DNA from 4 places in the Promicromonospora sp. NPDC059942 genome. Region 1 is predicted to be linked to each of the others. Evidence: predicted binding sites of a transcription regulator. Region 1 holds the regulator's gene; each other region holds the start of a gene.

Region 1 (7,088 bases):
CTTCCGGCTGCTGTGGTCCGTCGTGCTGCCGATGTCCAAGCCCATCCTCGGCGTCGTCTCGGTCTTCGCCGTGATCGCCGCCTGGAAGGACTACCTCTGGCCGCTGCTGGTGCTGCCCGACCCGGACAACCAGCCGCTGTCCGTCCGCCTGCCCGCGATCGCGCCCTACCTGGAGCTCGACGTGTTCCTCGCGGCGCTCGCGATCTCGACCGTGCTGCCCATCGCGCTGTTCCTCGCGTTCCAGCGCCTGTTCCTCAGCGGGGCGGGCCTGGGCGGGGCCGTGAAGGGGTAGCCGGCGGGCCTTCCGGCGCTCGGCCGGACCTGTGGACGAGGCAGGGTGGATGTCGGTGGTCCGGCCTAGGATCGAGCGTGTGACCAGCCTTCCCGACGCACCTGCCGCACGCACCGATTCCGCCGAGATTCCCGAGGTGGAGGAGCTGCTCGACCTCGCCGTCGGACAGCTCGGTGGCGGGCGCAGAGAGGGTCAGCACCGCATGGCCGTCGCGGTCGGCGAGGCGATCGACAAGGGTGAGCACCTGCTGGTGCAGGCGGGCACGGGTACGGGCAAGTCGCTCGGGTACCTGGTGCCCGCCGTCCGGCACGCCGTGGCCGCGCAGTCCAAGGTCATCGTCTCCACCGCGACGCTCGCCCTGCAGCGGCAGGTCATCACGCGCGACCTGCCGCTCGTGGCGAAGGCCGTCGCGCCGGCGCTGCCGCGTGAGCCACGCGTCGCGCTGCTCAAGGGCTGGCACAACTACCTGTGCGTGCACAAGGTGGGCGGCGGCTACCCGGAGGACGAGACCACCCTCTTCGACCTGCCCGGCGGCGAGGACCATCCCAAGACCGAGGAGGCGGCCGGCGGCGCCGCCCGCAGCCGCCGGCGGGACGACGGCGCGTCGCTCGCCGACCACGTCCGGCGCCTGCACGAGTGGGCGGGCGAGACCGAGACGGGCGACCGGGACGACCTCGTGCCCGGCGTGCCGGAGCGGGCCTGGCGCCAGGTGTCCGTCACGGCGATGGAGTGCCTGGGCGGCAAGTGCCCCATGCTCGCGGAGTGCTTCCCGGACAAGGCCCGGGCCGCCGCCCGCGAGGCGGACGTGGTGGTCACCAACCATGCCATGCTCGGCATCGCGGCCACGGGCAGCCCGGGCGTGCTCCCGGAGCACGACGTCGTGGTGGTCGACGAGGCGCACGAGCTCACCGACCGCGTGACGTCGTCGGCCACCGTGGACCTGTCCATGGCGTCGGTGGAGAGCGCGGCGCGGCTCGCCCGGCGGCACGCGGGCACCAACACCGACACCCTCGACGCGGCGGCGCAGAGCCTCGGCACCCTGCTGGTCACCGCGCCGGCCGAGCGGTTCCCGAGCGGGTTGCCGGACGAGCTGCGCATGGCGGTCGGCGCGGTGCGCGACGCCGCGCGCGAGGTGCTGAGCACGCTGAAGCCCGAGGCCGGTGGCAAGGGCGCCAAGGGCAAGGACGCGGGCCAGCCCGACCCGGGGCTCAAGATGGCGCAGGGCGCCATGCTCCAGCTCTTCGAGACGGCCGAGCGCATGGCGTCGCAGGACACGACCTCGGACGTGCTCTGGTGCTCGCGCCCGGACAACGGCTGGGGCGGGTTCGGCGACAACGTGACACGGCTGCACGCCGCTCCGCTGCACGTGGCCGGCCTGATCCGCACGCACCTGCTGGGCGAGTCGACGGGCGTGTTCACCTCGGCGACCTTGGCGCTGGGCGGAACGTTCGACGCCGTGGCCGGCACGCTCGGCCTCAACGGTGCGGACGCCCCGCCGTGGCACGGCTTCGATGCGGGCAGCCCGTTCGACTACCCCAAGCAGGGCATCCTCTACATCGCGCGCCACCTGCCCGCCCCGGGCCGCGAGCCGACCACGGAGGCGCAGCTCGACGAGATCGCGGAGCTCATCACGGCCGCCGGCGGCCGCACGCTCGGGCTGTTCTCGTCCCGGCGCGCTGCGAACGCCGCGGCGGAGGCGATGCGGGAGCGCCTGGACTTCCCGATCCTGGCGCAGGGCGACGACCAGCTCCCGACCCTCGTGCGCGAGTTCGCCGAGGACCCGGCCACGTGCCTGTTCGGCACGCTGTCCCTGTGGCAGGGCGTCGACGTGCCGGGGCCGTCCAACCAGCTCGTGCTCATCGACCGCATCCCGTTCCCGCGCCCGGACGACCCGGTCAAGGCGGCGCGCGCCCGCGCAGTCGAGCAGGCGGGCGGCAACGGGTTCATGGCGGTCTCGGCGCAGCACGCGGCGCTGCTGCTCGCGCAGGGCGCGGGGCGCCTGGTGCGCAGCATGGACGACCGGGGCGTCGTGGCGGTCCTCGACCCGCGGCTCGCGACGGCGCGGTACGCGTCGTTCCTGACCCGGTCGATGCCCGGGTTCTGGCCCACCACCGACCCGAAGCTGGTCCGCGCCGCGCTCGCCAGGCTCGACACATAGCCTGAGGGCATGGCAGCCCCCTCGGACGTCCCCGCGGCCCAGCCCGCCGGATCCCGCACCACCAAGATCGCCGTGGTGGGTGCGGGGGCGGTGGGATCGACGCTCGCCTTCGCGGCGCTGACCCGCGGCTCGGCCCGCACCATCGCCCTGCTCGACATCGACCGGCAGAAGGTCGACGCCGAGGTGCTGGACCTGCAGCACGGGCTGATGTTCACGTCCCAGGCGCACGTGATCGGTTCTGACGACCCGGCGGTGTGCGAGGGGGCCGACGTCGTGGTGGTCACGGCGGGCGCCAAGCAGAAGCCCGGCCAGAGCCGCGTCGACCTGGCGGAGGCGACGATCGGGCTGATGCGCACCATCCTGCCGGGCCTGGTCGAGGTAGCCCCCGACGCGACCTACCTGATGGTGACCAACCCCGTGGACGTGGTGACCTACGCGGCCCTGAAGATCTCGGGGCTGCCGCGCGAGCGGCTCTTCGGCAGCGGCACCGTGCTCGACTCGTCGCGGCTGCGCGTCGTGCTCGCCGAGCGGTGCGGGGTGGCCGTCGGGAACGTGCACGCCTACATCGCCGGGGAGCACGGCGACTCGGAGATCGCGCTGTGGAGCTCCGCCTCGATCGGCGGCGTGCCGCTGCTCGACTGGGTGCCGGTCGGCGGCGCCGCGCCCCTGGACGCCGCGGTGCGTGCGGAGGTGCACCACGAGGTGGTCGACTCGGCCTACCGGATCATCGCGGGCAAGGGCGCCACCAACTACGCCGTGGGCCTGGCCGCGACCCGCATCATCGAGGCGGTGCTGAAGGACGAGCGCCGGATCATGCCGGTGTCCTCGCTGCTGGACGACTACCACGGCATCAGCGACGTCTGCCTGTCGGTGCCGTCCCTGGTGGACCGGCGGGGCGTCACGAGCACGGTGGAGGTGCCGATGTCGGACGACGAGCTGGCCGGGCTGCGCGCGTCGGCCGACAGCGTGCGCGCGGTACAGCGGCGCTTCGGGTTCTAGGGCCGCCCCGGGATCGACGTCGACCTGGCTCGTCCGGGCACGAGAAAGGCCCGGCCACCGGAAACCGGCGGCCGGGCCTTGTCCGTTTCTCTGCGGTCAGAGGCTGCGCAGCACCGCGACGACGCGGCCCAGGATCTGCGCCTCGTCACCCGGGATGGGCTCGTAGGCCGGGTTCTGCGGCAGCAGCAGCACGTGCCCGTCGGTCTGCTTGAACGTCTTGACCGTGGCCTCGCCGTCGATCATGGCGGCGACGATCTCGCCCTGCTCGGCGACATTCTGGCGGCGCACCACGACCCAGTCCCCGTCGCAGATCGCGGCGTCGACCATCGAGTCGCCCGCGACCTTGAGGAGGAACAGCTCGCCGTCACCGACGAGCTGGCGGGGGAGCGGGAAGACGTCCTCGACGACCTGCTCGGCGAGGATCGGCCCACCGGCCGCGATGCGGCCGACCAGCGGCACGTACGACGGCGGCGGCGTGCTCGCGTCGTCCGGCACCGAACCGCCCCAGTGGACCTGGCCGCTACGCCGCGGCTCGGGCCAGTGGATCTCGCCGCGTGTCGGCTTCTCGACCTGCTCGGCCAGGGGCTCGACGAGCTCCATCGCGCGCGGCCGGTTGGGGTCGCGGCGCAGGAAGCCCTTCTTCTCCAGCATCTGGAGCTGGTGCTTGACGCTCGACGGGCTGGCCAGCCCGACGGCCTCGCCGATCTCGCGCATCGACGGCGGGTATCCGCGCGTCTCGAACGACTGCCGGATCGTGTCCAGCACAAGGCGCTGCCGCTCGGTGAGGCGGTCTGCCGGCGAGATCGCGTGCACGTCGGCGACCGCCCCGTCGCCCGGCGCGTCCAACGTGGCGACACCCGAGAGTGCCGTGTCGACGGCTCTCGTGTCGCTGGTCCCGTCCCGTCCCGTCATGCCCGTGCCCCTCCCGTTCCGACAAATGTTCTCCTGTGCGCTGCCCACTCTAGATCACAAATGTGCTCGGCTCAAACGAATGTTCGAGCGTGTCTCGACTTCTACGGTGTCCCGTGCTACACAATGGTACGAGCGTTCGACGAACGTGTGTATGACGGACAACCGTTCGAGTCATCTTTCGAGGAGGGGCCATGGGGGACGTGATCCCGCTGCGGCAGTACACCCCGGCGTACGGGCAGGCGTATGCGACGGTGCCCGGATCGAGCGCGGTCCGGGCGTACCGGCCGGACCCGGGATACACGCAGAGCCGGGCGTCCGCGCCGCCCCGGCCCCGCCCGGCTGCCCCCTCGTACGCGCCGCGCGGGCGGCGCACCTTCGCCGACCGGCTCGGGCTCGCCGGGCTGCGGCTCACGCGGCGCGGCCGGGTCGTGCTGGTGCTGCTGGCGATGCTCGTGGTCGCGCCGATGGCGACGTGGGGCGCGACCGCGGTCGCCAGCTCGCCGGGCGAGCCCACGGAGGTCCGGGTGCACGCGGTGCAGCCGGGGGAGACGCTCTGGGGCTTCGCCGAGCAGGTCGCGAAGCCCGGGGAGGACGTGCGGCAGGCGGTCGCGCGGCTGCAGGACCTCAACAAGATGACGTCGGGCACCGTGCGGGTCGGCGAGCTCCTCCTGCTCCCGAAGGAGTGACGGGAAGGCCCCCGAAAAGTGGCCGGACACCCCGACGAAGTGGACGGAGGCCACGATTCGCCGTCAAATGTTGCGGCGATGTTGCATGGGGGTGGTTTGCCCGCTTACGGTCGGGGCGCGACCGGATCTCTCCGGTCCGTGGCCGACCACGCAGGAGTCAGCATGCACTGCCCGTTCTGTCGCCACGCCGACTCGCGCGTGGTGGACTCGCGGACCGCCGACGACGGCCTGTCGATCCGGCGCAGGCGGCAGTGCCCGAACTGCAACCGGCGGTTCACCACCGTCGAGACCGCGAGCCTGTCGATCGTCAAGCGCTCCGGCGCCACCGAGCCGTTCAGCCGCGACAAGGTCGCCGCGGGCGTGCGCAAGGCGTGCCAGGGCCGCCCTGTGAGCGACGACGACCTGGCGATCCTGGCCCAGAGGGTCGAGGAGACCCTGCGGAGCAACGGCAGCGCCGAGATCGACGCGTACGAGGTGGGCCTCGCCATCCTGGGCCCCCTCCGTGAGCTCGACGAAGTGGCCTACCTCCGGTTCGCGAGCGTCTACCAGTCGTTCGACTCGCTCGAGGACTTCGAGAGCGCCATCACGTCGCTGCGCGCCGAGCGCGCCGAGCGTGATGCGGAGCGTGCCGCCGCGCAGGCGTAGCGGTCGGAAGGGCCCGCGCGCCGGCGACGGACGAAAAGCGATTGGCACCCTGGCGTGCGGTGGGGCAGGCTGGGGCCGACGACGGACCCGATCGAGGGACCCCCGAAACAGGAGGAGGTGATCGGTGTGACGGACGAGAAGCCTGGTGCCGAGGAGGCAGTGGCTCAGGACGCTGAGGCGCCCAAGGCCGCGACCGCGCCGAGCGTTGACGCGAAGGCGCGGTTCAAGGAAGCGCTGGACCGGAAGAACGCCGCACGCGGCCGTACCGCCGCAGGCGACGTGAACACGGGCTCTGTGCACGGTTCGGAGACGACCGGCCCCGTGCAGAAGATGTTCCGCCGCAAGTCCGGCTGAGCCTGCTCGACCGAGGCCGCCGACCGGGTATCTGACCTGGTCGGCGGCCTTCGTCGTTTCGCGGGGCGCCCCGACCTTGCCGGCGCTGCCGGCGACGTGGAAGGGGCCGGTTCGCTTCGCGGTCAACGCGGGTCGGACCTCGGGATGCGGACGCCGGCGGCGCGGAGTCTGGACTCGAAGAGCGCGGACAGTCGTGCCATGGCCGGTGTCGGCTTGTCACCGTGGCGGGCGATCATCGCGTACCGGGGCGCGGTGTCGGTCCGTGCCTGCATGCTGGTGACGGTCCTGAGCAGTGCGGGGTCGGCCAGGTAGTGGTCGGCCGCTTCGGCGGCGAGGCGGTCGATGCGGGGGTCGTCCGCCTCCCAGGTCGCGGCTTCGGCGACGCGCCTGGTCAGGGCGATGAGCCTGGTGTCTTGCAGGGCGTGCTCGAACTGGGCGAGGTAGTCGTCGAAGCCTTCGGGGACCAGGGCTCGCGCGAGCACCCAGCCCTCCCTGGTGGCCGCGACCTCGTCCTCGGAGTATCCGAGGGCGAGCATCCGCTCCAGCAGGGCCACGGCGCGGTCGGGCAGCAGCGCCCGGTCGCCGTCGGCGAGGCGGTGCAGCATGGCGCGCCGCGCGGTCAGCTCCGCGAGGTGTTCGTCGAGCTGTCGTTCGACCTGGACGAGCGCGGAGGCGAACAGCGCGGCGTCGGCGTCGAGCAGGGGTCCGATCTCTGCCAGCGGTACCCCGGCGGCGGCCAGGGTCCGGACCTGCACCAGCCTGAGCAGGTCGTCCGATCCGTACCGCCGGTATCCGGAGCCGTCGCGCCGGGGTTCGGTGACCAGGCCGAGCTTGTGGTAGTGCCGCACCGTCTTGATCGTGATGCCGACGAACGCGGCCGCCTGGCCGATACTGACTCCGTTGTGCATCTGCTCATCCTGCCAAGCCGAATACCTCGTCGAGGAGGCGCTGCTGGGCGCCCTGGAACGCCGCGGCGACGGTGAGGTTCGCGTCGTCCACGCAGTTCAGCGCGGCGGTCAGCGTCTTCGCCCCGTCGGGGGTG
Region 2 (7,088 bases), on a different contig from region 1:
GACCGGTCGCCCTGGCCCTGCCTCGTCCCGACCTCGCACAGCTCTCGATGGAGCGAGGGGGCAGAGCCAGGGCCTGGCCGGAGCAGACCGGGCAAGGCCCCGATCGGCACGAGTGCCGTCGTGCCGTGCCAACGCCTTCCGGCCGGGCCTGCTCGGAGCTGGTGGACGGGCCCGTGCGGGATCGACGAGTCGCGCGTACGGCAGCGCGGCAGACCGTGTGCCCCGTGGGCCGGCCGAGCACGGACGCGATGTGGATCGGCCGAGCACAGCCGAGACGCGGGTCGGCCAGCACAACCGTCACGTGGGTCGGCCGAACACAGCCGTCACGTGGGTCGGCCAGCACAGCCGAGATGTGAGCGAGCCCATCCGTCATGCTGCCGTGGCTGGTGGCATGACGGACGGGTCGTCGGGGTCGGCAGCCTCGCCGGGTGCGGGTGCTGCGGCGGGTGGGTCGATGGGTTCGGGCAGGCGGATGCGGTGACCACGCGGGTCGGTGAAGACCCACCCCGTCTCCACCAGCACGCCCGAGGTGTTGACGGTCGTGGGCTTGCCCGCCCAGGACATGGCGATCCCGCGGGCGTCGACGAGCTGGTGGTGGAACCAGCACAGCAACGCACTGTTGGCCACCGACGTGCCACCACCCTGGGCCCAGTGCGTCACCGCATGATGCACCTCGCACCGCGACGGCGGCTGATCACAGCCCGGGAACACACAATGCCCATCGCGTGCGATCACCGCCCGCCGCATCTGGCCCGTGACCGTGCGCTGCGCACGCCCCACATCCAGCACCGCACCATCCGCACCGAACACCACCCGGGTGACCGCACTGTCACACGCCAACCGACGCAACAACCCCACCGGCACCCGGCCACCCGACTCCGTGAACACCGCACCACCCGAACCCAACAACCCCGACACACCCGGACCCGACACACCCGGACCTGGCACACCCGGACCTGGCACACCAGCACCAGCACCAGCTGCGACCGAGCCAGCAGCACCAGCACCCGTGCTTGACCCGCCCACGTTCGGCGTGCCCTCCCGGCCCGGGACCGTCTGTCCGCAGGTCAGGCACAGGCCCTCACGGGTGCGGGTGACCTGGGTGAGCAGCTCCGACAAGGACACCGTGACATTCAGGTGCGCAGGGATCGACGCACCCGGCGAGGCCTGGTTCGTGTCCAGCACGAGGTGGGCGATGTCGGCCAGGCCCTGGGCACGGCGCTGACCCGGCGTCCGGTCATCGCCCACCGCCGGGGCGCCGGTCACGGCGTTCAACGCGGTGGTCAGCAGCAGGCCGTGCTCGTCGGTCAAGAACCCCGCCACGTGGAACCCGCCCAGCGTCTTGGACACGTCCAGGAACTCACCCTCAGCGGCCTTGTCGTCCTCCACGTCGTCCGTGTCCGGGTCGGTGATCGTGGCGAACCGGCGCGCGACCACCCGGAACTGGTCCGCGTTGAGCACCCCGGCCTCGCGCAGGACCAGGCCCTCACCCGTGACCAGCGCCCCCTCACTGATCGCTGTCTCCAGCACCTTCGTGATCTGGTCGCGGGTGCGGGAACCGTTCGGGTCATCGGCCGGGTCCGGCAGATCCACCGCGACCGTGTCCACGAACGCCTCCGGCGTCGTGGTCTGCCCCGTGCGGGTCTCGATCAACCACGCCAACGCGTCCTGGCGCGTCTGGCTCGTGGGCGCGACCTCCGTCATCACCCGGGCGTGATCCACCCCCAATGTGCCGGCCACCAGACCCTCCCGTGTCGCGGGCAGCGCCTGCGCGAGACGCCGGGCGGTGGTCACGTCCTTACGGGCCGTGCCCGCCGAGACGCCCTCACGCAGCCGCAACCACGCAGGGAACGTGCGCGACATGCCACCACTGCGCCAGGAACCGTCGTCCTCGATCCGTGGCAGCACCGACCACCGGACCCCGTCCAGACGCCCGGTCACCCTGCGGATCCGGGTGTGCGCCTGCATCAACCGGGCCACCGTCGGCGCGCCCCAACCATCCAACACACCCGGGGTCACCAGGGCGGCCAGCTCACCGACCGCGGTCTCGATCCGGGCCAGCACCCCCTCCAACGAACCCGGTGACACACCACCGGACACCATGCTCTCTACCGAGTCCATCCGTGCCACCCCCTCGCCCGCCCGTCATGTTCACCTGACACCATTGTCTCGAACATTCATACGCATCGCGAGGCACACTTCAAATCTGTGGATAACCCTTCGCGTCCTGGACGAGCGGCTTCGGTCCCTGCTTCAGCCCGATCAGAGAACGCCGCACGTCAGATCGCGGCTGACTCGCTCCCCCGCAGGATCGACGTCATCTTCTTGCCCCGCGCCAGCTCGTCGACCAGCTTGTCCATGTACCGGATCTGCTGCATGAGCGGGTCCTCGATGTCCTCGACGCGGTACCCGCAGATGACGCCCTTGATCAGCGACACGTTCGGGTTCATCGCCGGGGCCTCCGCAAAGAAGGTCTCCAGGTCCGCCCCGCTGTCGATCGTCTGGCGCAGGCCGGCGTCGTCGTAGCCGGTGAGCCAGGTGAGCACCTGGTCCAGCTCGGCAGTGGTGTGGCCCTTGCGCTCCACCTTCTGCACGTAGAGCGGGTAGATGCTGGCGAAGCTCATCGCGAAGATCCGGTGTCGTGCCATCTCCCGACTGTAACCGGGGCGACCGACACCCAGGAGAAGCTAGCCGAGCTCGATGACGATGCCCGTCAGGTCGTGCAGCACGCTCGCCGCCCCGGCGGCGACGGCCTCGCGGGCACGCTCCGCCGTGACGGCGGCCGGGTGGGCGTCGTCGTTCCCCAGCCCGGTTCCGCGGAACTCCGCACCCGGCCAGACGACGGCGGTCACGTTGTGGGTCGGCTCCGGGAGCTGCGCGCCGACCACCAGGAAGTCGGTCTCCAGGTACTGGGCCGTGATCAGGGCGAACACGTCCACGACACCGTCACCGACGCCGACCACGAGGTCCGGCGTGGCGGCCACGGCCTCGTCGATGCGCCGTTCGACCTCGTCGTCGCTCCGCGCCTCCAGCACGGTCAGGTCCGCCCCGTGCTCCGCGGCGTAGTGCTCGACGGCGTCCGTGCGGGTCGCTGTCGCGGCGTCGTCGCCGCGGGTGACGACGACGATCGTGTACCCAGCGGGAAGGGCGACGTCGTCCCACGTGCCCGGCGTGGGACGGACCGTCGCCTCCGGCGCCGGCTCGTGGCTCGACCCGACGAACCGCGCGGCAAACCCGGTCAGGGGCGCGGGGCTGGCGACGTCGTCCGGCGTCGGGCCGGGCGCGATCGCGCCGCACGCGGCGAGGGTGAGCGCGACGGCGGCCGCCGCCAGACTCGCGGCGAGGCGCGCTGACGGCCGCCTCACGGCGCGACCGCCCCGGACGTCGGCGCCTCGGACCTTGGTGCCTCAGACCCTGGCGCCTCAGGCTTCGAAACCTCAGGCTTCGAAACCTCAGGCCTCGGCGACTCGGACTCCTCGGCGGCTGCCGCGACAGGACTCGCGGGCCCCTCGGACTCGCCTGCGGCTGTCGTTTCGGGACTCCTCGGATCCTCGTCCGCGACCGCTGCGTCCTTGGTCGCCACGCCGTCCGCCGCCGCGCCGTCTGCCGCGCCCTCCGCCGCCGCGCGCTCCGCGAGCGCCTGCGCGACGGCGGCCTGCACGCGGGCGTCCTCGCGCTGCCCACGGGTCCGGCGGCGGCGCACGATGACGACGACGGCTCCGGCCAGCAGTACGACGACAAGGAGGGGCAGCCACGGCACGGCCCAGCCGGACGCGTGGGCCTCGACGGGTGCGACGCCGGGGGTCGCGCCCGCGACGTCGGGAAGCTGGGCGACGAGCACGATGTCGGCGCCGAGCCAGAACAGCGGGGCCACGCCGTCGACCGGCACGGACACGGGCCAGGACTCTCCGGGCAGCAGCTCGGGCACGTCGTCGGCGGCGCCCTGCGCGCCGAGCCAGCCGAACGGGCCGGCGACGCCGACGTCCTGGTTCGCGGCCAGCCGGACGTTGCCGTCGTTGCGGACGGTGTAGGTGACGGTCGCGTCGCCAGGCCCGAAGGGATTGAGGGTCTGGTGGTACTCGACGTGCGCGTCGGTGACCGTCAGGTTTGGCGCGAGGTCGCCGGCGACCCGCAGGTACACGCGGATCCCGGACCGGGTCTCGTAGTCCAGCCCCGCCTCCTCCGCCGTGACGGTGCGCGAGGTGAGGATCGCGCCGGCGTAGTCGCCGGGCGTCGCGTCGTCGGGCACCTGGAGCGTGAAGGGGACGTCGGCGCTCTCGCCGGGCGCGAGGCGCACCTGGTCGACGGCGGGGTCGAGCCAGGACCCGACGTTCACGGAGCCGGTTTCGTTCGAGCCGGTTTCGTTCGAGCCGGTGTCGTCGGACGCGGCGTCGTCGGAGCCGGACTCGTCCCCGCTGTCGGCGGCGTCGCCCCGGGTCAGGACGTCGAGCTGTCCCGCCGTCGTCGTGTAGCCGTCGGCGGCGTAGATGTCGAGCTTCAGCGGGGTCTCGCCGTGGTTGGTGACGACGAGCTCGTCGGACACCTTGGCCCCCGGGTCCACCGTGTAGCGGAAGTTCTCCCGCTCGGTCCCCTGGTCGTTGGTGGCGGTGCGCACACCCCAGGTGACGTCGTCGGTGGGCGCGGTCGCGGGCGCGGCGGTGACCCGCGCATCAGTAATCGGTACCGCGACAGCCGGCCCGGCGAACGCCGTCCCGGGGGTGACGACCAGGGCCGCGAGCCCCACGGACAGGGCCGCGAACGCGGCTGAGGAGCGAGCGGCGACACGGCGCGTGGTCGCGCGGGCGGCGGGCACGGGCATGGAGCTTCCTTCGATGGTGCGAGTCAGACAAGTTCTCGGGAAGGGGATCGACCGGGGTCACCGGACGGGCGACGCTCCTCGTGAGAGCGCCGCCCGCCCGGCGCGGGGCAGCCCCGCTTCGGTCAGCTCAACGCGGTGAGCGTGAGCGTGGCCCGGTAGGTCCCGTCGGTGACGTCGACGGGGATCTTGAGGTCGAGGTCGGCGCCGAAGAGCGCCGAGCCCGTGGTGTGCCCGGCCGCGGCGCGGCCGAGGGTCGCCGACTCGGACAGCCCAGGACCGCCGCTGAACCCGGTCGCGACCTGCGCGCCGGCGAGTGACCCGCCGCCCGCCTCGATCACGTCGGGGGTCCAGCCGAGGTACTTGCCGGAGAACGACCGGTCACCGGAGGTGAAGTCGCCCACCTGGGCCGAGAGCGACCACTGCGGGCCGCCGCGGCGCGTGTCGGTCACCCGGATCGGGTTGATCGAACCCTCTGCGGCGTAGTGGTCGCCGGCGGCCTCGGCGGTGCCGAGGTCGACCAGCGTGTTAGCGCCGTCGATGCTCCAGACGAACTCGCCCGGGGCGCCCTGCGGCACCACGACCTGGAGCTTCTGGGTGTTCGGGTCGACCGGCCTGGCGATGGTGACCTGGTCCACGACCGAGTTCACGGGGCGGTCGGCGTCCTTGGCCTCGGAGCGGATGGTGCGCACCGAGATGGCGTCGTCGGACACCTCCACGGCCGTGTAGTTGCGCACGTTCTCCTGGTTGAAGGCCGAGAGCCACCACGAGCCGGCAGCGTTCGCCGAGTAGTACTTCGAGCCGGACGCCGAGTTGGCCGTCACGTACAGCACGCCGCCGGGACCCGGGGTGAGCACGTCGGCGCCCGCCTCCTCGGCGGGGTCGGCCTTCTCACCGTTGCGGATCAGGTACGAGCGGGCGTAGCTGTGGTCGTGGCCCTGGAGCACCAGGTCGATGCCCAGGTCGGAGAAGAGCGTGGGCCACGTGTTGCGGCGGTCGATCACGTCGCTGTCGGTGGCGTGCGGGCCCACCGAGTAGATCGAGTGGTGGAACGACACGACCTTCCACTTCGCCTCGTCGCCGTGCTCCGCGACGACGTCGCGCACGAACCGCTCGTGCGAGGCGTAGTCCCGGCTGTTGGAGTTGAGGTTGAGGAAGAGCACGTCGTTGTAGACGAACCAGTAGTCGCCGCCCGAGCTCGTGCCGGAGCCGGGACCGGCCGTCTCGTCGAGGTTCGGCGTGTTGAAGTGCTGGCGGTACGCCTTGTTGCCGACGTCGTGGTTGCCGTTGTTCGCCACGAACGGGATCTGGCGCAGGTGGTCGGTCGACAGGAAGGCCTCGTACTGCGCCTCGCTGCTCGCCGACTCGATCTGGTCACCGGCCGAGAAGAGCATCTCGGCGTCCGGGTAGGCGGCCGTGGCGACGTCGAGCGTGTCGACCCAGCCCTCGGTGTCGCGCGGCACGTTGCCCGAGGAGCCGAGCTGCGGGTCGCCGAAGAACAGGAAGTCGAAGTCGCCGTCGAACGCCTGCGTGCGGAACGTCGAGACGGCCGACCAGGAGCCCTCGTCGCCGGCCTGGCCCGCAGTACCGACCCGGTAGGAGTACGCGGTGTTCTCCTGCAGCCCCGTGAACGTCGCGTGGCGGTAGAACTCCCCGCTCGACGACGGCCCGCCCGTGGCGGCGACGCTGATCGCGTCGGCGGGGAAGACGCCGTCCACGACCTCGCCCGCAGGCGCGATCTGGGCGACCTGCTCGGTGTCCTGGTCCGAGTACCAGGCGAGGTTGCGCTCGGCCTGGGTCGCACCGATGCCGAGCACAAGGTCGGTCACCGTGGTGGTCGGCTCCTCCACGGGCACCTCGACGGGGACCAGCGACTTGAGGTCGAGGTACACGTCGGAGCTGCTCGCCCGGTCGTTGTACAGGCCGATCGACAGCGTGTTCACGCCGGCCTGGAGCACGTCGGCCGGGACGCTGAACTGCTGGTTCACCGGGTTGCCGGCGCTGGCGCCGGCGTAGGTGAGGTTCTTCTGCGCGTCGGGGACGGCCTCGACACGCTCGTCGACGAAGCCGGCCACCTTGGTGCCGTTGACGAAGATCTGCACCGCGTCGTCGAACGTCACGTCGCCGCGCAGCGACGCGATCCGGTCGAGCTGGTCCGCCGTGACGTCGAACGTGGTGCGCAGGTGGTACGTGGGGATCGCGACCTTGGTCGCCGCGGCCGGGTCCACGTAGTGGTCGAGCACCGTGGTCACGGGGAAGCCGGAGCCGAGGT
Region 3 (7,088 bases), on a different contig from region 1:
TGCTCGGCGTCTCGACGTACTTCGTCATCAACGCGAACGTCGACACCGGCTTGCCGCCGCTCGCCCTGGCGGCCGGCGGCCTGACGACCGCGACCGTGGCGCTGGGCCTGCTCGGCGCGACCGGGCTCATGCCGCTGGAGTACAGCACCGCCTCGCCGGTGTACGCGGGCACGGCGGTGCCGTGGTGGCTGCCGCTGGTCGGCCTCGGCGTGATCACTGCCGCGTTCGCCTACGTCGCCGGCATCGCCGCAGGCCGGCTCCTCGGCCCGCGGCTGTCCTCCTTCGTCGGACTCTTCGAGGTGGTCTCCGCCATCGGCTTCGCCTGGCTGCTGCTCGGCGAGCTGCCACAGCCGGTCCAGCTCGTCGGCGGCGTGCTGATCCTCGCCGGCGTGGTCGCGGTCCAGGCCGGCGAGAAGCGCGTGGACAGCGGGTCCGCGGACGACAAGCCGACCGGGATCGCGCAGACGACTCCCCTGTAGCGCCGGCCCGGCCCAGCCGGCCCGGCCCAGTCCGGCGGTGACGCCGCCCGGCCCGGCGGTCACGCCCAGTCCGGCGGTCACGCCGCCCCGTCCGGTGGCTCGCCGCCGTCGGACCGGACCGCAGGCCTAGCCCGATCGACCAGCTCGGCCGGAAGAGCCGGATCATCCGGTGCGGCAGGGTCGGCAATCGCCCTGCCGTGACGGTCCGTGAACGCCCACCCTCCGATGCCGTCGCGCCAGCGCATCGTGACGCCGGTCGTGTCAACCAGGTCGTGATGGTGGTAGCAGAGCAGCGCGCCGTTGGCCACGGAGGTGTCGCCACCGTCGGCCCAGTGCCGGACGGCGTGGTGGACCTCGCAACGTGACGGCGGCTGGTCGCACGACGGAAAGACACAGTGCCGGTCCCGGGCGATCACCGCTCTGCGCATCTGACCGGTAACCGTCCGGTGCGCCCGCCCGACGTCGAGCACCGCGCCGTCCGAGCCGAACACCACTCGCGTGATGGCACTGTCACAGGCCAGGCGACGGAACAGTCTCCTGGGCACGACGCTGTCGCGCCCGTCCCCGACCAGAGTCGGAGGCACCGAGCCGAAAGCAGCGCCCGCCCGTACGACAGCGAGCTCGTCCGCGGCGCCCGCACGAGCACGAGCGCCAGCACCAGCACCAGCACGAGCGCCCACACCAGCCCGCACGCCGGCGCCCACTCCCGAGGTTGCGCCGCCCGACCGGTCGACCAGTCGTTCCATCTCGTCGACCGACACCAGCACACTGATGTGCGGGCGGACCGCGGCACCCGCACCGGTCCGGCCGTTGTCGAGCGCGGTGCGCGCCAGGTCCGCGAGCGCCTGCGCGCGGCGCTGGGTAGCCGTTCGATCGTCTCCCGGGGTCGGCCTGCCCATCACCGATCCGAGCGCCGCGCTCAGCGCGTGACCGTGCTCGTCGGTGAGGAACCCCCGGAGATGGAAGCCGCCCAGCGTCTTGGCCAGCTCGAGGTGCTCGCGCTCCTTGGCGATCCGGTATCCCCGTTCGTCGGCATCCGGGTCGGACTGGTCGGCGAACCTGTCGACGATGCGCCGGAATCCCTCCGGCGTGTTGAGGTCGACATGGCTCAGGAGCAGCTCCTCCCGCGTCATCAGCACGGCCTTCGGCTTCGATCCGCCCGCATCGCCGCCGCCCGCATCGTCGCCGTCACCAGGCTCAGCACTCCCGACCACCTCGAGCTCGGTCACGCCCGGGTCCACCAGGACCTCCTCCGCGAGCGCCTCCGCGCGCACCTCCGACGTCGGCGCCTTGTCGATCATCGCGCGCAGCTGCTCGGGCCCCACCCGGCCGGCCAGCGCCCCGGCGAGGGTCGCCGGCAGGTGGGCGGCGAGCCGGCGTCCGGCCTTCACGTCCCGGCTGGCGGTACCGAACCGCACTCCCTCCCGCCGGGACAGCCAGGCAGGAAACGTGCGCGAGCCGTCCGTGGCCCACAGGCCGTGCGCCTCGATCCTGGGCAGCCAGGACACCCGTAGGACGTCGAGGCGGTGCACCGTCCTGCGCAGCACCGGCGACAGAACGGTGAGCCGGTCCGCGACAGCACCAGCACCAGCACCAGCACCAGCCAGCTCCTGCGCGTCCAACGCCTCCGGACCTCCTACGTCCACCAGCTCGTCCACTACCCGCTCCAGGTCGGCGACGACGTCCGCCACCTCGCGCGAGGAACCCGCCCCGCCGCCCGCTCTGTGCAGCATCCCGCTCACCATGGCCGTCACCTCCCCTCACCAAAGCACGCCACCGAGGACGCCAAGATCAGCCGAACGAGATCACCGTATAGAACAATCGTCCGCAGTGACGGGCGGAAATCAGATCTGTGCACAACTTTCCAAAAAGGCCCCTTGTGGTCGCACTCCCTCGGTGAAACGACGGCGAGAAGGTCTCTCGCCGAGCCGCACCGAGCCGCACCGAGCACCGCCAGACCCCACCAGCGACCCACCGGCGACCCACCGGCGAACGCCGCCCCCTCACTTCACCCGCACGCAAGAACCGCCTGCAAGAATGGGCAGCACCATGACCGCGCCCTCCTCGACGACGTCGACAACCTCGACCGCCCCCTCCGCCACCGACCGGCCCGCCTCGTCGCAGGGCGCCCCGAAGCCCGCAGGGACCCTGATCCCGTACCTGCCCGCGCCCACGGGCAAGGACCCCGACCCGGACGTCCTGTTCGAGAGCTTCGGCGAGTGGGCCGCGGCGGGCGGGCGAGCGCTCTACCCGCACCAGGAGGAGGCCCTCCTGGAGGTCATGACGGGGTCCCACGTGGTCCTCGCGACGCCCACGGGCTCGGGCAAGTCGATGGTCGCCATGGGCGCGCAGTTCGCCGCCCTGGCAGCCCACCGCTCCGGGCGCGGCGGCCGCACGTACTACACGGCTCCGCTCAAGGCGCTGGTCAGCGAGAAGTTCTTCGACCTGGTCGCCGCCTTCGGCTCGAAGAACGTCGGCATGATGACGGGCGACTCCGCCGTCAACCCGGACGCCCCGATCATCTGCTGCACCGCCGAGATCCTCGCGAACCTCGCGCTGCGCCGGGGCGACGCCGCGGACGAGACCAACACCGCCGCGGACGACGACGCCATCGCGCAGGTCGTCATGGACGAGTTCCACTACTACGGCGACCCGCAGCGCGGCTGGGCCTGGCAGGTGCCGCTGCTGGAGCTCACGAACACCCAGTTCATCCTGATGAGCGCCACGCTCGGCGACACCACCCGCCTGCGCGAGGACCTCGAGGAGCGCACCGGCCGGCCCGTCGCCGAGGTCGCGGGCGCCGAGCGCCCCGTGCCGCTGACCTTCTCCTACGTGGTGGAGCCGCTCACCGAGGTGATCCAGGAGCTGGTGACCACGCACCGCGCCCCGGTGTACGTCGTGCACTTCACGCAGAAGGACGCCGTCGACCGGGCGCAGTCCCTGCTGTCTATGAACGTCTCCAGCAAGTCGGAGAAGGAAGCGATCATCGCGGAGATGGGCGCCTTCCGGTTCGGCACCGGGTTCGGCAAGATCCTCAGCAAGTTCCTGCGGCACGGCGTGGGCGTGCACCACGCGGGCATGCTGCCCAAGTACCGCCGCCTCGTGGAGCGCCTGACGCAGAAGGGCCTGCTCAAGGTCGTGTGCGGCACCGACACCCTCGGCGTCGGCATCAACGTGCCGATCCGCACCGTGCTCCTGACCAGCCTCGTCAAGTTCGACGGCGAGCGCATGCGCCACCTCAGCGCGCGCGAGTTCCACCAGATCGCGGGCCGCGCGGGCCGCGCCGGGTACGACACCGTGGGCGAGGTGCTCGTCATGGCGCCCGAGCACGTCATCGAGAACCGGAAGATCCTGGCCAAGGCCGGCGACGACCCGAAGAAGCTCAAGAAGATCGTGCGCAAGAAAGCGCCGTCGGGTAGCGTGAACTGGACCGACGCCACCTTCGAGCGCCTGCGCGACGCCGATCCCGAGCCCCTGGTCTCCCAGTTCCGCGTGAACCACGCGATGGTGCTCAACGTGCTGGCGCGCGGTTCCAGCCACGGCTCCAGCCACAGCCACGGCCACGGCCACACCGGACCCGGTCAGACCGGCGCGACCGACCCGGTGGACGCCATGCGCCACCTCCTGACCGCCAACCACGACTCCGAGACGCAGCAGGCCGAGCACGTGCGGCAGGCGTTCCGCATCTACCGCTCGCTGCGGCTCGCGGGCGTCGTGGAGAAGGTCCGGGTGCCGGACGGCGACGGCGGCCTGCGGCCGTCCGCCCGTCTCATGGTGGACCTCCCCCGCGACTTCGCGCTCAACCAGCCGCTGTCCCCGTTCGCACTGGCGGCCATGGACCTGCTCGACGTCGAGAGTCCGACGCACGCCCTCGACGTCGTCTCCGTCATCGAGGCCACCCTCGACGACCCCCGCCAGGTGCTCATGGGGCAGCAGAACCGGGCGCGCGGCGAGGCCGTCGCCGCCATGAAGGCCGAGGGGCTGGAGTACGAGGAGCGCATGGAGCTGCTGGAGGAGGTCACGTGGCCCAAGCCGCTGGCCGACCTCCTGGAGCCCGCCTTCCAGACCTACCGCCGCACCAACCCGTGGGTCGCGGACGCCGAGCTGTCGCCCAAGTCCGTGGTGCGCGACATGGTCGAGAAGGCCATGACGTTCGCCGAGATCGTCAGCGTGTACGGGCTGGAGCGCACCGAGGGCGTGGTCCTGCGCTACCTCGCCGACGCCTTCCGGGCCGTGCGCCAGGTGGTTCCCGACGAGCACCGCACCGAGGAGGTGCAGGAGATCATCGAGTGGCTCGGCGAGCTCGTGCGCGGCGTGGACTCCTCGTTGCTCGACGAGTGGGAGCGCTTGGCCAACCCCGTGGACGACGATGCCGACCTCGTGACGGACGGCGAGCTCGCCGACGCCGGGGCCGAGGCGCCCGTGCGCCCCGTCACCGGCAACCCGCGCGCGTTCCGACGGCTGGTCCGCAACGCGATGTTCCGCCGCGTCGAGCTCGTCGCGCGCGAGGCGTACTCCGCGCTGGCCGCGCTGGACCAGGGCTGGGACGCCGACGCGTGGGGCGATGCCCTGGACCCGCTGTTCGAGGAGCAGGGCGACGACGCCGTCGGCATCGGCCCGGAGGCCCGCTCGGCCGCGCTCCTGACCATCCTGGAGCCGGGCGCGGAACTGCCGACCAGCAGCATCAGCAGCACCGGCACCGGCACCGGAGGGGCGGACGGCGAGACCGGCCGCGTCGAGCCCGGCACCTGGTGGGTGCGGCAGGTGCTCGACGACGCCGACCGCAACCGCGACTGGGCCATCACCGCGCTGATCGACCTGGCGGCGAGCGACGAGGCCGGCGAGGTCGTGCTGACGGTGGTCGCCGTCGGGCAGGTCTAGGCCACCGCCCGAACGCCGCCCCGCCCGTCGCCCGGCAGACCCGCCCGTCGCCCCGCAACCCCGGGCGGCGGGCGGCGCGCTGTCGCGGGAAGATTTCCCGGGTGATTTGCCGACTGTTTACCCCAGTGCGACCGTCGCATAAACTCCGCTATTGAAGATCCGGTCAGCAGTGCCGCACCGGCACTGCCTGGACACAGGAGTGCCAATGACGACGCACCTGCCCTCTCCCGACCGCTCCAGCCACCGCTCCAGCCACCGACACCGACACCCGCGCGCCCGGCGAACGCTCGCCCTGCTCGTCTCGACCTGCCTCGCCGCCGCCACGGCGGTCGGGGCGGCCGCGCCCGCGACCGCCGCTCCCCTGCCGGCCGCTGCACTGCCAGCGGCTTCCCTGCCCGCCGCTCCCCTGTCAGCCGACGGCCCCGGCGTCGGCACCCCGTGGGTCGTGACCCTCGGGGACTCCTACATCTCCGGCGAGGCCGGCCGCTGGGCGGGCGCCTCCAACAGCGACTCCGACCGCGCCGACGCCCTCGGGCCGACCGCCTACTTCGACAACGCCGGCGGCACGGGCGAGACCATCGCACGGTGCCACCGCGCCTCCTCCGCCGAGGCCTACATCGGCGGCGGCGTGAACGGCCTCAACCTCGCCTGCAGCGGGGCCACGACGGCCACCTCGACCGGCACGAACTTCAAGCCGGGCATCGACTTCTACGAGGGCTCGGCCGGCAAGGGCCAGGCCCGCATGCTCCAGGAGGCGGCCGCCACCCGGAACGTCCGCATGGTCGTCGTCTCGATCGGCGGGAACGACTTCCAGTTCGCGAGCGTCGTCCAGAGCTGCGTGGTCAACTTCCTCACCTCGCCGACCTGGTGGAAGAACTACTGCCACGACGACAGCTCGGTCACGGCCAACTTCACCGCCGCGAACGTCGCCACGATCCGGGCCCGGGTGGCGGGCGCGCTCCGCAACGTCGCGACCGCGATGAGCAACGCCGGGTACAGCACCGGCCAGTGGACCCTGGTGGTCCAGACCTACCCGTCGCCCGTGCCGAACGGCTCCGGGATCCGCTACTCGGAGTCCGGCTACACCCGCCAGTCCACGGGCGGCTGCGGCCTGTGGAACCGGGACGCCGACTGGGCCAACTCCACGGCCCTGCCCACCATCAACGGCGCGCTGCTGGGCGCCGCCTCCGACGTCGGGCTGCCGAACGTCCGCACCCTCGACATGACGCACGCGTTCGACGGCAAGCGGCTGTGCGAGACCGGCGTCGGGCTCTACGAGGAGGTGGGCCTGCCGAGCTGGCAGTCACCCGGCGCGGTCGACCGGACCGAGTGGGTCAACCAGATCCGGACGGTCAGCACGATCGGCGACTCGCCCTACTACGTCCAGGAGTCGCTGCACCCCAGCTACTGGGGGCAGCTCGCGATGCGCAACTGCCTGCGCCAGGTCTGGAACGCCGGCAACCCGCGCAGCGGAAGCTGCACCGTCGGCAACCTCGGCACGGCGAGGCTGAGCCCGACGGGCGAGCCGCTCATGTCGCTCCACTGACCCCGCCCCACGACGTGTCAGACGTACCGGTCACCCCAGTGGACGGTCCATCTTCCAAGTCCCAAAGGGGTGAAGAAAAGTCCCGGAACCCCCTGCCAAAGGGTTCGAAACCGCCGACGTAGGCGAGCGTCACGAGCACCTTGCGCGTGGCGCTCGCCGAGATCCGCCCCACGAGCAGCTCC
Region 4 (7,088 bases), on a different contig from region 1:
GCGACCGCCGCGTCGTGGAACCAGCGCAGCCCGTCCTCGTCCGAGCAGGTGGGGCCGAACTCCTCGGGCGGCCCGAAGAACGACCTGCGGACCGAGCACCGGGGACAGGTCACCGTGTCGACGTCGCCCTGCCCGCCGTCGTACACCTCGCGGCCGACCCCGACCGACATGCCCCACGGAGCCTCACCGGAGACGGACCCGGCGACCGACCCGGCGAGGGTGTCCGCCCACGCCTTGCCTGGCGGGTGTCCGTCACCGCCGAGCGCCGCGGCCGGGGACACCTCCGGCAACAGGACACCGCGCGCGACGAGCGCGTCCACGACCCGTTGTCCCAGTTCGCGGGCCTCGGCCTCGGTCGCGTCCAGGTCGGCGACCCACTCGAAATACGTCCCCACGGCTTCCCCTTCGACTGACTGCTGGTGTCCGGCGTCGCGCACGCTACCCCGAGCCACTGACACCCCCGCCCTCGCTCACGCCCCGTCGGGCTCCAGGCCGTCCACCAGGAGCGTCCGCGGGCCGGGCCCGGCCTCGGCGAGGGCGTCGTGCGGGTTGGTCAGCGCGCAGCGGCGCAGCGAGAGGCAGCCGCAGCCGATGCAGTCCGTGAGGTGGTCACGCAGCCGGGAGAGCTGCTCGATCCGCGCGTCGAGGTCGTCGTGCCAGGCCTGCGAGATGCGGCGCCAGTCCTTCGCGGTGGGCGTCCGGTCCCCCGGCAGGGTGTCGAGCGCCGCGCCGATGTCGGCGAGCGGGATCCCGACGCGCTGGGACACCCGGATGAACGCGACCCGGCGCAGCGTCTCGCGCCGGTAGCGCCGCTGGTTGCCCGACGTCCGCCGGCTCGTGATCAGGCCCTTGCGCTCGTAGAAGTGCAGCGCGGACACCGCGACACCGCTCCTGGCGGCGAGATCGCCGACGGTAAGCTCGTCACGATCCCAGGGGACGGCGGGGTTGGGTGCTTCCATGCGTGGCCTCCAACGACTCACGAGAACTCGGGAACTCAGGTCAGCAGGTTCGGACAGCGAGGTTCGGGCAGTGCAGCTCGGGCAGTGCAGCTCGGGCAGTGCAGCTCGGGCAGTGCAGCTCGGGCAGTGCAGCTCGGGCAGTGCAGCTCGGGCAGTGCAGCTCGGGCAGGTGTTGACCTCAACTTTGGTTCAGGTTAAAGGATGTGCGCATGGACGCGATCAGACACCACTCCTTCGGACCGCCCGAGGTCCTCGTGCTCGAGCAGGTCCCGGACCCCGTGCCCGGCCCCGGCGACGTGCTCGTGGACGCCGTCGCGCACGGGGTGCACCTCCTGGACACCAGCCTCCGCCGCGGCGAGGCCGGACCGCCGCTCCCGCTGCCCAGTCTGCCGACGGTGCCGGGCCGCGAGATCGCGGGCACCGTGGCCGCCGTCGGCTCCGGCGTCGACTCCTCGTGGATCGGGCGGCACGTGGCGGCGCACCTCGGGCCGGTGCCCGACGGCGGTGGGTACGCCCGGCGCGTCGTCGTCGGCGCGGACAAGCTGCACGCCCTGCCCGACGGCGCGGACGGCGCCCCGCTCGACCCGGCGGACGCGATCACCATGATCGGCACCGGCCGGATGGCCGTCTACACCCTCGACCTCGCCGCGGTGACGGCGGACGACGTCGTCGTCGTGACGGGCGCCGCGGGCGGGCTCGGCACGCTCTTCGCCCAGGAGGCGCTGCGCGCCGGGGCGCGCGTCGTCGCGCTCGCGGGCGGCGCCGCGAAGCTGCAGGTCCTGCGAGACCTGCTGCCCGACACGGACCGGCTCGCCCTGGTCGACTACTCCGCCCCCGGCTGGCCGGACGCCGCCCGCGCGGCGCTCGGCGGCTCCCCCGCGACCCTCGTGCTCGACGGCGTGGGCGGCGAGCTCGGCACGGCCGCCACGGACCTGCTGCGTGGTGCGGGCGGCAGCGCGGGCGGGGAATCGGTCAGCGGTGTAGACAGCGGCGGTGCGGACGGCGGCGGTGCAGACGGCAGCAGTGCAGACGGCAGCAGCGCAGCCAACGGCAGGGCGGGCGACGACGTCGCTCCCGGCCGGCTCGTCGCGTACGGCTGGGCATCCGGGACGGCCAACCGCTACACGTCCTGGGCGGAGGCCGGCCGGATCGAGTCGCCGATCGAGGTGCGCTACGCCGTCGGGCCGCAGGCTCCGCCGATGGGCGACCAACGGCCGTACCAGGAGCGCGCGCTGGCGAACGCGGCGTCGGGCCGCTGGCGGGTGGCGACGCACCGCGTGCCGTTCGCGGAGGCCGCCCGCGCCCACCGCGAGCTCGAGGAGCGCCGCACCACCGGAAAGGTGGTGCTGGTGTGACCGCGGCGGTCTCCACCGAACGGACAGGTTCGGTCCCCGACGCCCCGAGCCCGGGCACCCTGAGCCCCGGGGCGCAGCGCCTCGTCCTGATCGGGATGGTCGCGCTCTGCTCACTCGGGGCGTTCGAGGCGCTAGCCGTGGCGACGGCGATGCCCACCATCGCCGTCGACCTGGACGGGCTGCGGCACTACACGTTCGCCTTCGCGGTGGTCTTCGCGACCAGCGTGGTGGGCATGCTCACGGCGGGACGCTGGTGCGACCGCACCGGTCCGGCGCCGGCGATGTGGACCGGCGTGGCGCTCTTCGTGGTCGGCCTGGTGGTCGCGGGAACCGCCACCGGGATGGGCGCGCTGATCGCCGGACGCGCGGTCCAGGGGGTCGGCAGCGGGCTCTTCGGTGTGGCGCTCTACGTCCTGGTGGCGCGCGTCTTCGCGCCGGAGCGGCGTCCGGCCGTTTTCTCGGCGTTCGCCGCCGCGTGGGTGGTTCCCGCGATCGTGGGGCCGGGGCTTGCCGGTCTCGTCGTGGACCATCTCGGCTGGCGCTGGGTCTTCCTCGGCGCGGCCGCGCTCACCGTCCCGGCCGCGATCCTGATGCGGCCCGGGCTGACGGCGGCACAGGGCGCGGGAGGTGCACCGAGCGACGGACAGGTGCCGGACGACGGGCGGATGCCGGACGACGAGCGGATGCCGGACGACGAACCGGGCGAGGGCGGCGTCGCAGCGCACGACAGCGCGCGGGACCACGGCGGCCTCGACCTCGGCCCGCGGGCCGAAGGAGCCGGCGGCAGCGCCGACCTCGCCCTCGTCGACGGCACGGGCGACGGAAGCGCCCTGACGAACAGCAGCGCCGTCGAGAACGCCTCGCCGGAGCGCTTGCCCGACGTCGGGCACGCCGATCGACCGCTGCGGCACGCGCTCCGCCTGGCGCTGTCCGTGCTGCGTGCGGGACGCGGGCTGCCCGCCGTCGTGTCGGTGCGGGCACTGGTGTCGGGGGCGTTCACGGGCGCCGAGGTGTTGCTGCCGCTGCTCCTGGTGCACGAGCGGCACCTGACCCCTGGCGGCGCCGGGCTGATCCTGACGGTCGGGGCGCTGGGCTGGTCCGCGGCGTCCTGGGTGCGGGGGCGCAACCTGCTGCGCCTGAGCCACGCCGGGTACGTACGGCTCGGCGGCGGCCTGCTCGCCCTCGGGATGGTCGGCGCGGCGATGCTCGTGCTCCCGGACCTGCCGGCCGCGGTCGGGATGGCGTTCTGGGTGCTCTCGGGCAGCGGGATGGGGCTCGTGTACCCGACGCTGTCGGTCCTCACGCTGGAGCTGGCGCCACCGCACGAGCAGGGCTCGGCGTCGTCCGCCCTCCAGGTGGCCGACGCCGTCGCGGCCGCCATCGCTTCGTCCGCGACCGGCGCCCTGCTCTGGGCCCTGTACGACATCGCAGGGCTGCCCGCCTACGCCGTCGTGCTGGGACTCACGGGCCTGCTGGCGACGGCCGCGCTCGCGCTCGCGGGGCGGACCCGCGTCGTGGTGCCGCCCGTTGCGCCTTGAGCACGGGACAGTAGGGCGGAGCGGCGTAGGGCGGAGCGTCGTGGGGCGGAGCGGCGTAGGGCGGAGCGGCGTAGGGCGGACCGGGTCGTAGTGCGGAGCAGGGCAGAGCAGGGCGGAGCGGGTCGTAGGCAGGCCGAGGACTCGGCGGGCGAGGACTACATGGTCGAGACCTTGGCGAGCGACGACCGGCGGTCAAGGCCTTGGTGGGCGACGACTTCGTGGGCGACGTCTTGGGTCGGCGAAGACCTCGGCGGTGTCGAGGTCGGCTGTCGGCGACGCGCCTTGGCCCTTCGGCGCGGGCGATCGGGCCACGGCTGCTGTTGGTGACAGCGGCCGTGGCCGTGCAGGCCCGGGCATCATGCGGCAGTGGCTGGTGATGCGGCGGGTGGGTCGATGGGTTCGGGCAGGCGGATGCGGTGACCACGCGCGTCGGTGAAGACCCACCCCGTCTCCACCAGCACACCCGAGGTGTTGACGGTCGTGGGCTTGCCCGCCCAGGACATGGCGATCCCGCGGGCGTCGACGAGCTGGTGGTGGAACCAGCACAGCAACGCACTGTTGGCCACCGACGTGCCACCACCCTGGGCCCAGTGCGTCACCGCATGATGCACCTCGCACCGCGACGGCGGCTGATCACAGCCCGGGAACACACAATGCCCATCGCGTGCGATCACCGCCCGCCGCATCTGGCCCGTGACCGTGCGCTGCGCACGCCCCACATCCAGCACCGCACCATCCGCACCGAACACCACCCGGGTGACCGCACTGTCACACGCCAACCGGCGCAACAATCCCACCGGCACCCGGCCACCCGACTCCGTGAACACCGCACCACCCGAACCCAACAACCCCGACCCCGACCCCGACCCCGACACACCCGGACCTGGCACACCAGCACCCGCAGCATCAGGACTCGCACTGGTGGGGGCACCACCTGGCGCACCGGGCGATGACGAAGCGCCAGGACCCTCGACCGACCCGCTGACCCCAGCCGCACCACCAGCAGCCCCAGCAGCCCCAGCAGCGATCACCGGACCCGCACCCGTGCTCGGCGTGCCCGCCCGGCCCGGGACGTTCTGTCCGCAGGTCAGGCACAGGCCCTCACGGGTGCGGGTGACCTGGGTGAGCAGCTCCGACAAGGACACCGTGACATTCAGGTGCGGAGGGATCGACGCACCCGGCGAGGCCTGGTTCGTGTCCAGCACGAGGTGGGCGATGTCGGCCAGGCCCTGGGCACGGCGCTGGCCCGGGCTCCGGTCATCGCCCACCGCCGGGGCGCCGGTCACGGCGTTCAACGCGGTGGTCAGCAGCAGGCCGTGCTCGTCGGTCAAGAACCCCGCCACGTGGAACCCGCCCAGCGTCTTGGACACGTCCAGGAACTCACCCTCAGCGGCCTTGTCGTCCTCCACGTCGTCCGTGTCCGGGTCGGTGATCGTGGCGAACCGGCGCGCGACGACCCGGAACTGGTCCGCGTTGAGCACCCCGGCCTCGCGTAGGACCAGACCCTCGCCCGTGACCAGCGCCCCCTCACCGATCGCTGTCTCCAGCGCCTTCGTGATCCGGTCGCGGGTGCGGGAACCGTCCGGGTCATCGGCCGGGTCGGGGAAGTCGACGCTGACGGTCTGTACGAACGCCTCCGGCGTCGTGGTCTGCCCCGTGCGGGTCTCGATCAACCACGCCAACGCGTCCTGGCGCGTCTGGCTCGTGGGCGCGACCTCCGCCATCACCCGGGCATGGTCCACACCCAACGTGCCGGCCACCAGACCCTCCCGTGTCGCGGGCAAGGCCTGCGCGAGACGCCGGGCGGTGGTCACGTCCTTGCGGGCCGTGCCCGCCGAGACGCCCTCACGCAGCCGCAACCACCCAGCGAACGTGCGCGACATGCCACCACTGCGCCAGGACCCGTCGTCCTCGATCCGCGGCAGCACCGTGAACCGCACACCATCCAACCGGCCCGTCACCCGCCGGATCCGGGCATGCGCCTGCATCAACCGCGCCACCGTCGGCGCGCCCCAACCATCCAACACACCCGGCGCGACCAGGCCGGCCAGCTCGCCGACCGCCGTCTCGATCCGGGCCAGCACACCCTCCAACGAACCCGCCGGTGACACACCACCGGACACCATGCTGTTCGAGTCCACCCGTGCCACCCCCTCGCCCGCCCGTCGCGTTCACCTGACACCATTGTCTCGAACATTCATACGCATCGCGAGGCACACTTCAAATCTGTGGATAACTCTTCGCACATCGGACGGGCGACGACGAGGGCCGCGCGTCCGCCGTCCGACACACCCCTGCTCTCGCGGAAACCGCCGGACCTCGCGAGGCTGTGCTCATGGGCGAGTTCACCGAGTACATCGCGGGCCTGGACGGGCCGGCCAAGGACGCCGTCGAGCACGTGCGGGCGCGGGCACTCGAGCTCGTGCCGGACGCCGAGGAGGGCATGAGCTACGGCATGGCCGCCCTCCGCTACCGCGGCAGCCCGCTGGTCTCGGCGCGCGCCACGGCGAAGCACATTGGCCTGTACCCGTTCAGCCCGCCCGCGATCGACGCGCTCGCCCCCGACCTGACCGGCTTCTCGACGTCGAAGGGCACCGTCCGGTTCACCCCGGACCAGCCGCTGCCGGACGACGTCCTGGACCGCCTCGTGCTGTTCCGCCGCGACGAGATAGACGCCATGCGCTCACGCTGAGCGGACACACTGCGCGGACGCGACGAGCGGACGCCGAACCGCCGGTTCGGTGCGCGAGGAGCGCTCATGCCCGACACCCGCTCCGAGCCGCTCGGTCGCCTGCCGCCCGCTGCCGACGGCCGGAGCCGGCAGCCGGCAGCCCTAGCCCCCACGAAGGAGCCAGACCCCGGCCGCCGGCTCAGGCCGCCTCCTCAGGCCGCCGGGCGAGGCCCGGGTCCGCCTTCGATCTCGAAGACGCTCGGGCGCCCGCGGGTCAACCACAGCACCAGCCGGTCGACCGCCCACACGGCCGCGAGCGTCACCCCGGCGGCGGGGACTCCCGCGCGCCAGCACAGGTATCCGACGCCGCCGAAGAGGGCTGCCTCCATGCCGATCTGTGCCCAGGCCGGGATCGCCACGGGTGCCTTCGGCGAGAGGAACGTCGCCCAGAGCGCGATCACGGCGGCCGGCGCGAGGACGACGGCGGCGAGGCGCCATCCGCCGTCGGCGAGGTTCCAGGCGGCGTAGCCCGCGCCCGTGGCGAGCGCGAGCTCGAGCAGGAAAC

Evidence for each region. Region 1 encodes LexA, which represses DNA repair genes until DNA is damaged. Its sites were predicted from a motif close to TCGAACANNTGTTCGA; they were not measured.
Region 2: a site for LexA is predicted at 2,170-2,185, ahead of ACFV9Q_RS00340 (DUF222 domain-containing protein). Genes of this name have one in related genera too.
Region 3: a site for LexA is predicted at 2,293-2,308, ahead of ACFV9Q_RS24010 (DUF222 domain-containing protein). Genes of this name have one in related genera too.
Region 4: a site for LexA is predicted at 6,042-6,057, ahead of ACFV9Q_RS28390 (DUF222 domain-containing protein). Genes of this name have one in related genera too.

Annotation. Positions count from the first base shown of each region.
Region 1 is NZ_JBHWLR010000009.1:63,415-70,502, reverse strand. It holds gene ACFV9Q_RS16030 (carbohydrate ABC transporter permease) at 1-292, shown strand, start outside; gene ACFV9Q_RS16025 (ATP-dependent DNA helicase) at 342-2,450, shown strand; gene ACFV9Q_RS16020 (L-lactate dehydrogenase) at 2,460-3,449, shown strand; gene lexA (transcriptional repressor LexA) at 3,546-4,361, opposite strand; gene ACFV9Q_RS16010 (LysM peptidoglycan-binding domain-containing protein) at 4,553-5,047, shown strand; gene nrdR (transcriptional regulator NrdR) at 5,210-5,692, shown strand; gene ACFV9Q_RS16000 (DUF5302 domain-containing protein) at 5,819-6,046, shown strand; gene ACFV9Q_RS15995 (MerR family transcriptional regulator) at 6,169-6,954, opposite strand; gene ACFV9Q_RS15990 (serine hydrolase domain-containing protein) at 6,959-7,088, opposite strand, start outside.
Region 2 is NZ_JBHWLR010000001.1:74,528-81,615, reverse strand. It holds gene ACFV9Q_RS00345 (SDR family NAD(P)-dependent oxidoreductase) at 1-2, shown strand, start outside; gene ACFV9Q_RS00340 (DUF222 domain-containing protein) at 370-2,121, opposite strand; gene ACFV9Q_RS00335 (DUF2200 domain-containing protein) at 2,280-2,648, opposite strand; gene ACFV9Q_RS00330 (BMP family ABC transporter substrate-binding protein) at 2,688-3,365, opposite strand; gene ACFV9Q_RS00325 (WxL protein peptidoglycan domain-containing protein) at 3,362-4,819, opposite strand; gene ACFV9Q_RS00320 (fibronectin type III domain-containing protein) at 4,942-7,088, opposite strand, start outside.
Region 3 is NZ_JBHWLR010000019.1:3,411-10,498, reverse strand. It holds gene ACFV9Q_RS24015 (DMT family transporter) at 1-479, shown strand, start outside; gene ACFV9Q_RS24010 (DUF222 domain-containing protein) at 557-2,212, opposite strand; gene ACFV9Q_RS24005 (DEAD/DEAH box helicase) at 2,529-5,360, shown strand; gene ACFV9Q_RS24000 (hypothetical protein) at 5,566-6,906, shown strand; gene ACFV9Q_RS23995 (TSUP family transporter) at 6,890-7,088, opposite strand, start outside.
Region 4 is NZ_JBHWLR010000036.1:752-7,839, forward strand. It holds gene ACFV9Q_RS28370 (hypothetical protein) at 1-395, opposite strand, end outside; gene soxR (redox-sensitive transcriptional activator SoxR) at 471-959, opposite strand; gene ACFV9Q_RS28380 (alcohol dehydrogenase catalytic domain-containing protein) at 1,169-2,314, shown strand; gene ACFV9Q_RS28385 (MFS transporter) at 2,311-3,852, shown strand; gene ACFV9Q_RS28390 (DUF222 domain-containing protein) at 4,209-5,993, opposite strand; gene ACFV9Q_RS28395 (iron chaperone) at 6,188-6,544, shown strand; gene ACFV9Q_RS28400 (YrdB family protein) at 6,736-7,088, opposite strand, start outside.